Regions from separate parts of the Actinomadura sp. NAK00032 genome, predicted to be linked through region 1. Evidence: riboswitches for the same ligand, from Rfam matches in the RefSeq annotation. Region 1 holds a riboswitch; the other holds the start of a gene.

Region 1 (4,929 bases):
AGGACGAACTCGGGCTGGAGCGCCGACTCCGCCAGGTGGCCGTCCGTCCAGCGCAGCCCGGAGAAGGGCAGCACCGCCTCGTCGCGCTCGGTGATCTTGCCGCCGGTGGCCAGGACCCGGCGCAGCGCGAGCCGTTCCCGGGGCCGCAGCAGATGGGGGGTGTCCTTCACCCCTTTGCGGCAGTCGCCTCTCAGCGCGGGGCCGTTCACGAAGTCGCCGTCCTCGACCACGTACCGGCACACGGACGTGTCGCCCGCCGCCTGCCCCCGCAGGAACGCCTGCAGCGCGGCGCGGGCGCCGCGGATGCCGGGCTCGGCGCCGGGATCGGTGTCGGGCGGCTCGGTCGTCTCCGCCGGGCTCGGCGGCACGGGCCGCGTCGCGGCCGGGGCGGCGCCGACCTCGCCGTCGTCGTCCGCACCGCCGCCGCAGGCCGCGGCGCCCAGCATCGCGGTCGCGATGAGAAGAAGGCCGCGGACGGCCGCTTTCCGATGTGTCATCGAATGCTCCCTGAACCCGGGATCCGCCGGGTGATCATACTCTGACATATCGCAATTAGGCCATGGCGTCCAGAATGGTCTGCTGATCATCTGCGATGACCGCGCCGCACATCGTGAGCCGCCGTACCGGGGCCCAACGAGCAGAAGTGCGGACTTACTCCCCGGCGCTTTCCGTCCACCGGTTTCAGCCCCGCCCCCGGTTTCGGTCCACCCGTTTTCCGCCCCGCCCTGACTTCCGTCCCCGCCCTGACTTCCGTCCCCGCCCGGTTTCCGTCCCCCCGGCTTCCGTCCCTGGTCGGTCCCCTGGTGATCGAGTAGCTCGGCCCCGGCCCCATCGGCCGCTTAGGATGCGAGCATGTCGACTGCTGATCACTCCGGTTCGGGCCGGGTCGTGTCCTGGGTGGTGGTCGGCATGACCTCCTGGTGGCTCGCCTTCCCGCTGGCTCTCGGAGTCGGGTTCGCGCTGGTCGACGGAGCCTCGGGCAACGTCGTCGGGAGGTCGGCCGCCGTGGCGCTGTTCTGGGCCGGGTTGGGGGGCGCCGCGCTCGCGCCGGTCGCCGGTCTCGTCGCGGCGGCGGTCGGACGACGGCGCAAGGCGGGCGCCTACTTCGCCGCGATGGCCGCGGTGACCCTCTGTTGCGTCCTGTTCATTCTCTACGCGCTCTCCCAGGCATAGGACGCCCTGCCCGACGGCAAAGGCCCGCGACCCGATTCGCCCGGTCGCGGGCCCTCTCCCATGCGGCGCGTCCCGCTACGCGGGCAGGGGGGCGCCGGTCTCCAGCAGCGACTTCAGGCTCGCCGCGATCGCGGGCCAGCCCTGGCCGATCATGCCGCGCAGGGCGCCTCCGGCGTCGAGGCCGTCGTGGACGACGGTGAGCTTCACCATCTCGCCGAGCGGCTCGATCTCGAAGGTCACCCTGGAGCGGGACTCGGCCTGCAGCTCGGCCAGCACGTCCTCGCCCACTCCGGCGCCCTCCGCCCATTCCGGGGTGAAGGTGTGCCAGGTGTAGGACAGCCGGCGGCCGGGCTCGCACTCCAGGACGACCTGCTCGGGGTCGCCGGTGCGCCGGCCGCCCTCCTCCCAGGTCATCTCCGAGCCCGGTTTCCAGTCGGTCTCGAAGCCGACGCCCCAGTAGCGGCGCGTGAAGGCCGGGTCGGTCAGGGCCTCCCAGAGCCGTTCGGGCGTGGACTTGATGTAGGTCGTGTACACGAAAGCGTCGTTGCCGTCCATCGGCTGCTGCTCCAATGCCGTTCTGAGATCGGTGAGCGCGTTGGCGCGCTCCTGGTCGTAGCGCCTGATCCAGCGCTCGGCGATGGCGTTGATCGGCGCGGCGTTGAGGTAGTGGAGCTTCTCCCGGCCGCGCCGCGCCGCCACCACCAGCTGGGCGGCCTCCAGCACGGACAGGTGCTTGCTGACCGCCTGCCGGCTGGTGCCGAGGCCCGAGCACAGCTCGCGCAGGCTCTGCCCGTTGCGCTCGTTCAGCCGGTCCAGCAGCTTGCGCCGGGTGGGATCGGCCAGCGCCCGGAAGACCTCGTCCATGCTCGGCGACTCCTCGTTCCCGGTCGACTCGGCACCAGGATAGGCAACCATCTGGTTGCACTTCAAGGGCTGCGCTCGACCTGTCGAGGACAGCGTCCCGCGGCGGCCGCCCCGGACGCGCGCATTGCCTTGCCGCAACCGCCTTCGGGGCGCTGAGCTGGGAGTTTGATTTTGCTGGAGTTTGCCTTCGCTTGGTGATACGAGTAGCTTGGCCCCCGCCAAGGCGCTCACCAGGCGTTCTTGTCCCACCTGGCACCGAGCCGGTGGGGGCGGCGCGCCCCACGCGTCGTCCGGCGGCACCTCCCATGCACGCCGCCCGCGCCCTTGAACGGGCCCTACAACAGCAGCGCCGCTCTCTACATTCTCGTAGCGGCACCCGCCGAGTCCGCCGCAGCGCGGAGCCGGGGACCCACCCTCGCACTGGGGTGAATCGGCCTGTCCGCAGGCCGTAGGGCGACTTCCACGCCCGAACCCGTCAGCTAACCCGGTAGGCGGCCAATGGAAGCAAGGAGTCCCCCTTGACAGGCAAGCACAGCACGGGCAATCACAACGCGGGCGATCACGGCCCGGGAAACAACAGCACGGGAAAGCACAGCACGGGCAGGAACAAGAAGAAGTCGGGGCTTTTCGGGCTGAGCCCGCGCGCCAACGGCGCGATCCTCGGCCTGGCCGCGATCGGCGTGGCCGCCACGACCCTCCAGGCGACGGCCGGTTCGTCCGAGTCGGGCACGTCCGTCGCCTCCGTCCAGAGCATCCCCAAGCAGCGCGCCGCCGACCCGGAGCCGGGCAAGGACCCGGAGAAGGGCTCCGCGACGTCCGCCAAGACGGACACCACCGACGAGCGGTCGAAGGTCATCGCGCGGGCCAAGACCTGGAACCCGCACAGCGGCGACCGCGTGCCCTACAGCCAGACCGACTACCACAAGGGCTACCGCACCGACTGCTCCGGCTTCGTGGCGATGACCCTCGGGCTGGCGAAGCCGGGGCCGAACACCGTCGGCCTGACGTCCTCGCGCTTCACCGAGCGCATCAAGATGTCGGAGCTCAAGAAGGGCGACCTCGTGATGGACGCCGAGGGCACCAACACGACGCGCCATGTCGTCATCTTCGAGAAGTGGGCCAACAAGGCCCACACGTCCTACTGGGCGTTCGAGCAGCGCGGCCGGTACGGCACCGACTACCGGACGCGCGACTACGGGCTCGACTCGGGCAGCGAGTACAAGGCCTACCGGCCGAAGAAGCTCAGCGACGCTTGATGGCGACGCCGGCCATCCCGAGCTGCTCCCCTGGAGCGAGGTGGTCCGGGTCGACCGGGCCTTCGGGACGCCACAGGGCCGTGTAGGTCACGCCGGGTTCGACCAGTTCGAAGTCACCGAACTGGGCCTCGATCTCGGCGGGCGTGCGCGCCCAGCCCTCTTCCAGGTTCTCTCGTGTGATGCGGGCCAGCTCCTGTTGCTGGGGCAGGCCCGTGTCCACGAGGGACGTCATGAACAGGTGGCTGCCCGGAGCCAGGACGTCGCGGTAGGCGGCGACGACGCCGTCCACTACGTCCGGCGACAGGTAGTGCAGCATCCCGACCATCATGACGGACGGCCGGGCGGGAGAAGTCGATGAAGCCGTCGACGGCGGGGTCCGACAGGACGGCCGCCGGGTCGCGGACGTCGCCGACCATCACCCGCGTGACGTCGTCGTTCGCCAGGATCGCCCGCCCGTGGACGGAGACCAGCGGGTCGATGTCGACGTAGACGACGCGGGCGTCCGGGTTCTCGCGCTGGGCGACCTCGTGGGTGTTCTCGAGCGTGGGCAGTCCGCTGCCGAGGTCGAGGAACTGGTCCATGCCGACCTCTCCGGCCAGGTAGCGGACGCCCCGGACGAGCACCTTGCGGTTCTCGACCGCGGATTCGCGCAGGCCGGGGATCAGCGCGGCCGTCTGGTCGGCCAGCGCGCGGTCGGCGGCGAAGTTGTCCTTGCCACCGAGGAGCGCGTCGTACGCGCGCGCGATGGTGGGCTTGTCGAAGTCCAGCTCGGCCGGAGGCCACTCGTCCGCCATGGCCGCAATGGTAGATCGTTACGCCCGGAGAGTTGGGGCCAATCCCCACTCTCCGGGCGTTTCACTCAGGTCGGTCAGGTGTCGCGCATCGCCCTGATCGACTCCTTCAGCGAACCGACCGTCGCCATCACCGCCGTCGGCTCGTAGCCGCAGTGGGCCATGCAGTTCGCGCAGCGCGGGTCGCGTCCCCGGCCGTAGGAGTCCCAGTCGGTCTCGTCCAGCAGCTCCTTGTAGCTCTGCGCGTAGCCGTCCGACATCAGGTAGCAGGGGCGCTGCCACCCGAACAGCGAGTAGGACGGGATCGCCCAGGCCGTGCACGGGAAGTCGACCTTGCCCTCCAGGAAGTCCAGGAACAGCGGCGAGTGGTTGAGCCGCCAGCGCTTGCGGTTGCCGTCCGCGAACGCCTTGCGGAACAGCTCGCGGGTCTCCTGGACGCCCAGGAAGTGCTCCTGGTCGGGCGCCTTGTCGTAGGCGTACCCCGGCGAGATCATCATCTCGTCGACCTTGAGGTCGTCGTTGAGGTAGTTCATCACCTCGATGACGGTCTGCGGGGTGTCGGTGTTGAAGAACGTCGTGTTCGTCGTGACGCGGAACCCGCGCCGCTTGCACTCCTTGATGGCGGCCACAGCGTCCTCGAAGACGCCGTCCTTGCAGACCGACGCGTCGTGCCGCTCCTGCAAGCCGTCGATGTGCACGGCCCACGCGAAGTACGGCGACGGCTTGAACTTGTCGAGCTTGCGCGGGATCAGCAGCGCGTTGGTGCACAGGAAGACGAACTTCTTGCGCTTCACGAGCTCGCCGACCAGCTCGTCGATCTGCGGGTGCATGAGCGGCTCGCCGCC
Region 2 (4,929 bases), 7.3 Mb from region 1:
GTCTCCATGCCCTGCACCGTACGAACATCAAATGACAGATGTCAATATCTGTCACTCGAACTATCAGTGACAGACTGACAGACTTTGACATCCGTCAGCGCGTTGCCGTACGTTCGCGCCCGTAGAGGCACGGGGAGATCTGATGCGCGGAGGCCCGCTCAACGCGGAGACGATCGTGTCGGCCACCGAAGAGGTGCTGCGCCGCCACGGTCCGGAGAAGACGACCGTGCTCGACGTCGCGCGGCTCCTAGGGGTGAGCCACGGCAGCGTGTACCGGCACTTCCCGTCCAAGGCAGCACTGCGCGAGGCCGTGATACGGCGCTGGCTCGATCGGGTGCGCGACCAGCTCACCGCGACGGTCCGAGCCTCGGGCCTGGCCCCGCCCGACCGGCTGCACCTCTTGCTCACCACCATGTTCGCCATGAAGTGGACGAAGGCACGGGAAGACCCGGAACTCTTCGCCACCTTCCGGGTGCTGGCGGCGGATCACAGCGCCGTCTCCTCCGCCCACGTCGACTTCCTCCTCGCCGAGGTCCGCGCCATCGTCGCCGACGGCATGACCACCGGCACCTTCACACCCGGCGACCCGGAAGCACTCGCGCGAGCCGTCCTCGACGCGACCACCCGCTTCCACGACCCGACCCACGCCGCAGAGTGGAACTCCCCCGAAACCGAAGCGCAGTCCGAGGCCGTCATCTCCCTGATCCTCACCGGCCTTCAATCCCACTAGCCCGCCGCAAGACTCAACTGCCCGGCACCAGAACCCCTGCCGGTCGCAGGTGACCGCGATCAACCGGCCCGCGTAACGGTCGGCCCCGCGCCCCGCCGGCGGCCGCCCCGAGGCCGCCCCCGGAGGCCGCCCCCGGAGGCCGTCCCGGAGACCGAATCGGCGGCCGACCCGCCGAACCGATCCGGCGGCCGATGCGCTCAGGACCAGGCGAACGACGATGACGCGCGCATCAGCCGGTCCCGGGCATGCGGGCTTGATGACCGTTTCTCAGGGCTGTTCTGGTGGTTGGGGGGTTGGTGTTTCTGGTTCGGACGCGGTTCGGGGGTTACATGGTGAAGGCTTCGATCAGGGTCCAGATGGCCAGGGCCGCCATGCACAGGCCGCCGATGCGCTGGACGGTCTTCAGCGGGACTCTGTTGGCGATGAAGCGGCCCGCCAGGAGGGCCAGGGCCGAGACCGACATCAGGGCGGCCGCCGAGCCGATCGCCGTGGGCAGCCATCCGTTGGTGGCGGCCAGGTTGGCGGTGGTGATCTGGGTCAGATCGCCCCATTCGCTGATGAACACGGCCGTGAAGGCGGCGACGTAGGACGGCCAGAACCGCGTGATGGCCTGGCCCGCCTTGTCGTCATCGTCGTCGTCGCCTCCGCCGCGCATCAGCATGATGGCGCCGAAGGCGAACAGGGCGGCCGACACGAGCTTGACGGCCATGCCCGGCAGCAGGCTGAGCAGGCTGCCGGCGCCCACGGCGATCGCGACGTGCACGATGAACGCCGTGGACGTGCCGAACCACACGTAGAGCGGACGCATGCGCGTGCCCATGGCCAGCGAGGCGAACATCGTCTTGTCGGGCAGCTCGGCGAGGAAGATCAAGCCGAAGGCGGTGAGGATCGCGAGCGGGTCCAGGGTCATGGGCGGTGCCTTCTGCCGGGGCCGGGCCGCGGACTTCGGCCGGCACCCTGGGCGGGCGACGGGAGGACCACTCGGCCCGGCACGATCGGACGGCCCGCACGGTCGTACGGGCCACGTCATGCCGTGGCCGAAGGTCTCGTCCACCCCGGTGCGGGGCCCGGTGGCCGGGACGTCCAAGGACGTCCAGCGTGTCGACCAGCGGTGTTACAGGACTACTCCCCTTCGCCGGGCCCAGTGTAGCCAAAACGTCCGGCAGGGCAATCGACCCGGTTCGGACGGCGGCGTCCCCGCCGCCCCGGGGACGCCGGTCCGCGGAGAGCGCGTCAGGCGACGCGGACGCCGCCGGCGAAGGACCGTCCGGCGATCGGGCTGATCTTGACGACGTCGCCGGTCTGCGGGGCGTGGACCATCTTGCCGCCGCCGATGTAGAGCCCCATGTGGTGCAGGTCGCTGTGGAAGAACACCAGGTCGCCGGGCCTGAGCTGGGACTCGGACACGTGCGTGCCCGCGTTGTACTGGGCGCCGGTGTAGTGCGGGAGGTTGATCCCGACCTGGGCGTAGGCGTACAGGGTCAGGCCGGAGCAGTCGAAGCCCTTGATGTTGGCGCCCTGCGCGGTGCCGTAGGACGGGCCGGACGCGGTGCCGCCGCCCCAGGAGTAGGGCACGCCGAGCTGGTTCAGCGCGGCCCGGACGGCGGTCATCGCCTTGGCCGAGGCGCCGGCGGGGTCCACGTCGGGGATGGGACCGCCGTTGCCGCGGATGGGGGTGCCGACACCGAGCTTGGCTTCGACCTTCTTGAGCCTGGTCTGGAGCTCCCGGCGCTTCTTCTTGGCCTCGTCGGTGAGTTCGCGCACCTGCTTCGCGCGCGCTTCGGCCGATTTGCGGGAGCGTTCGGCGGCCTGCATCGTCTGCAGCAGGTGGGCGACGCGGTCGCCGTCCTGGCGGGCGAAGTAGTTGAGCGTCGCCGATCGGTCCAGGACGCTCTGCGGGTCCTTAGCGGAGGCGAAGGCGACGGCAGGGTCGGCCGGGCCGTTCTTGTAGCTGTCCGCTGCGAGCTTGACGATCCTGGTGCGGGCGTCGTCCAGTGCCTTCTTCTGGCGGACGGCGTTGCCCTCGGCCACCTTGGCGGCGCGCTGGGCCTGCTTCAGCCGCTCCCGCAGCCCGTTGTACTGCTCGCTGAGCTTCTCGGCGTCGTCCGCGAGCTTCTTCTGCTGCGCGGTGAGTTCCCGGCGGGACGGCTCGGGCGCGGCGGACGCGGGCGCCGGTGCGAGGAGCGCCGCGGCCACGGCGGCCGATACCGCCCATGCCGTGACGGTTCGGGGGGTGCGGGTGCGGCGTTTCGGCGTGCCGATGACGGCAGCGCGTCGCTGCATGCGGTCGTCCTCCTCTGTGCCGCCTACCGGGTCAGCTGACGGGTTCGGGCCAGAGTCGCCCTACCGCCCCGCAGAGGGAGCGGATTCACCCCGGTGGAGATCGGGTCCCCGGTTCCGCGGCCGGTGGGCCGCAGGATTCGGCGTCGCCATCGCCGCCCCCGGCGGGGGCTCGTCACCATGGCTCCTACGCAGCGTAGGAGATAGCCGCTTCATTCGCCACTCAAGGCGCGGATTACGGCAAACACCCCAGCCGCATCAGCAGAGCACCGCCAGCCGGCCGACCGCAAGGGCGGCGCCAGTGAGCGGGCCCGCGACCGCCGCGCCCACGAACAGCGGCGCCACCACCCGGAACAGTCCACGCGGCTGCGCCGGTTCGCCGGATTCCAACCGCCGCAGGCGCGCCGCCAGTCCGTCCGCCCCCGAGCCCCCTACCGCGCCCAAGCCGCCGCCCCCGCCGAGTCCCACCCCCGAGGTGCCGAGCGGCCCGGGGGCGGGGAGGGGGCCGGTGGCCGATAGGGAGCCGGGGGTTGCGAGTGCGTTCGGGGTGAGTCTGCATAGGGCCTGGACGAGCGTTTGTGGTCCGTGGGTGCGCGCCGCTGTGTCGTCCGCTGCCATTTCCAGGAGCAGCGGTAGTCGTGCTCTGGCGCGGCGGACGGTCGGCAGCCACGGGAGCAGGGCATGTGCCACGTCCAAGACGAGCAGCAGTGCGTGGTGGCGCTGGCGGAGGTGGGCTCGCTCGTGGGCGAGGACGGCTCCGAGTTCGGCGGCGCTCAACACGTCCTGGGCTCTCGTACTGAGCACGATCGCGCGGCGGCGCGCGGACAGCGAGTAGGCCACGGGCGCCGGGTGGTCGAGTACGAGGACGTCCGCGTGGCCGGCGTGCTGCCGGGCGACCAGGTGCAGCATCTCCCAGTGCCGGCGGCGGTGCCGCAGGGCGCGGACCAGGCGCGACGCCCCGCGCGCCAGCCTCGCTCCGCAGGCGGTCAGCAGCACCAGGCTGGCACCGGCCGCCATGATCATCGCCTCGCTCCCGTGGTGGGGCAGGCAGTCGCGCAGCATCGTCAGCAGTCCGTGGGCGGGCCCCGGCGGCGAGATCAGCGCGACCGCGACGACTCCGGAACTGGCGATGACGGTGCCCGCGAGCGCGGCCGTCCAGCAGGCCACCGCCGTCCGGGGGCCGAGGGCGCCGCCCCGGATCCGGTCGAGGACCGGCCCGGCCAGGCACCCCAGCAGGGCCGCCGAGGCGATGAGCGCGCCGACCAGGAAGATCACGGGGTCATGCCTCGTCACCGTCGGACGTCCGGCGCCGCAGGGCGTCCAGCAGGTGGCGGGCGTCCTCGGCGGGGACGCTCTCGGCGAAGCGGGCGAGGATCGCGCCGTGGTCGGGGGCGTCGGTCAGCGCGTCCAGCATCAGCTCGACGGCGTACTCCTCCCGCGCGCGGGTCGGGCCGTAGCGGAAGGCCGTCCCGTCCTGGGTGCGCCGCAGGAGCCCCTTCTGTGCCAGGCGTTCGGCAACGGTCTGCACGGTGTTGTAGGCGAGCCCCTTGTCGGAGTCTTCGTTCAGCTTCGCCAGTAGTTCCCGTACCCGCAGTGGTTCGGGCGCCCTCCACAGGACGTCCATGATGGAGCGTTCGAGCGACCCGCCCAGTCCGGCCACGCGCTCACCTCCGTCCTGCCCACATTGTGCCGGAGCGACCGTGCGCCGGGTCAGTGGTGGTACTGGTGCACGACGGCGTGGCCCTTGCCGCGGCCGATCATCCACCGGTTGACCGGCGTGGTGACAATGAACGCGAGCAAGAAGGCCATGGCGAGCGCGCCCCAGAACAGGGGGTCCGCCAGGCCGGCCTCCATCGCGCCTGGGATCGCCACCATGGCCGCGTTGTCCAGCACCTCCATGACCGCGATCGAGACGGTGT

What was found. Region 1 has a riboswitch for cyclic di-AMP ahead of HUT06_RS36150 (C40 family peptidase). Riboswitches for the same ligand answer to the same signal wherever they lie in the genome.
Region 2: it holds a riboswitch for cyclic di-AMP, as region 1 does, so the genes downstream of both, HUT06_RS03095 (NlpC/P60 family protein) here and HUT06_RS36150 (C40 family peptidase) in region 1, are expected to answer to the same signal.

The regions. Positions count from the first base shown of each region.
Region 1 covers NZ_CP054932.1:7,872,692-7,877,620, forward strand. Annotated here, with positions in the region: gene HUT06_RS36135 (hypothetical protein) at 1-497, opposite strand, end outside; gene HUT06_RS36140 (hypothetical protein) at 853-1,173, shown strand; gene HUT06_RS36145 (metalloregulator ArsR/SmtB family transcription factor) at 1,249-2,037, opposite strand; cyclic di-AMP (ydaO/yuaA leader) riboswitch at 2,405-2,547, shown strand; gene HUT06_RS36150 (C40 family peptidase) at 2,556-3,293, shown strand; gene HUT06_RS45715 (SAM-dependent methyltransferase) at 3,280-3,609, opposite strand; partial or broken gene HUT06_RS45720 (SAM-dependent methyltransferase) at 3,692-4,087, opposite strand; gene hpnH (adenosyl-hopene transferase HpnH) at 4,162-4,929, opposite strand, start outside.
Region 2 covers NZ_CP054932.1:622,670-627,598, reverse strand. Annotated here, with positions in the region: gene HUT06_RS03110 (aldo/keto reductase) at 1-8, opposite strand, end outside; gene HUT06_RS03105 (TetR family transcriptional regulator) at 143-730, shown strand; gene HUT06_RS03100 (TMEM165/GDT1 family protein) at 1,056-1,640, opposite strand; gene HUT06_RS03095 (NlpC/P60 family protein) at 1,964-3,013, opposite strand; cyclic di-AMP (ydaO/yuaA leader) riboswitch at 3,019-3,166, opposite strand; gene HUT06_RS03090 (M56 family metallopeptidase) at 3,269-4,303, opposite strand; gene HUT06_RS03085 (BlaI/MecI/CopY family transcriptional regulator) at 4,290-4,670, opposite strand; gene HUT06_RS03080 (DUF4396 domain-containing protein) at 4,721-4,929, opposite strand, start outside.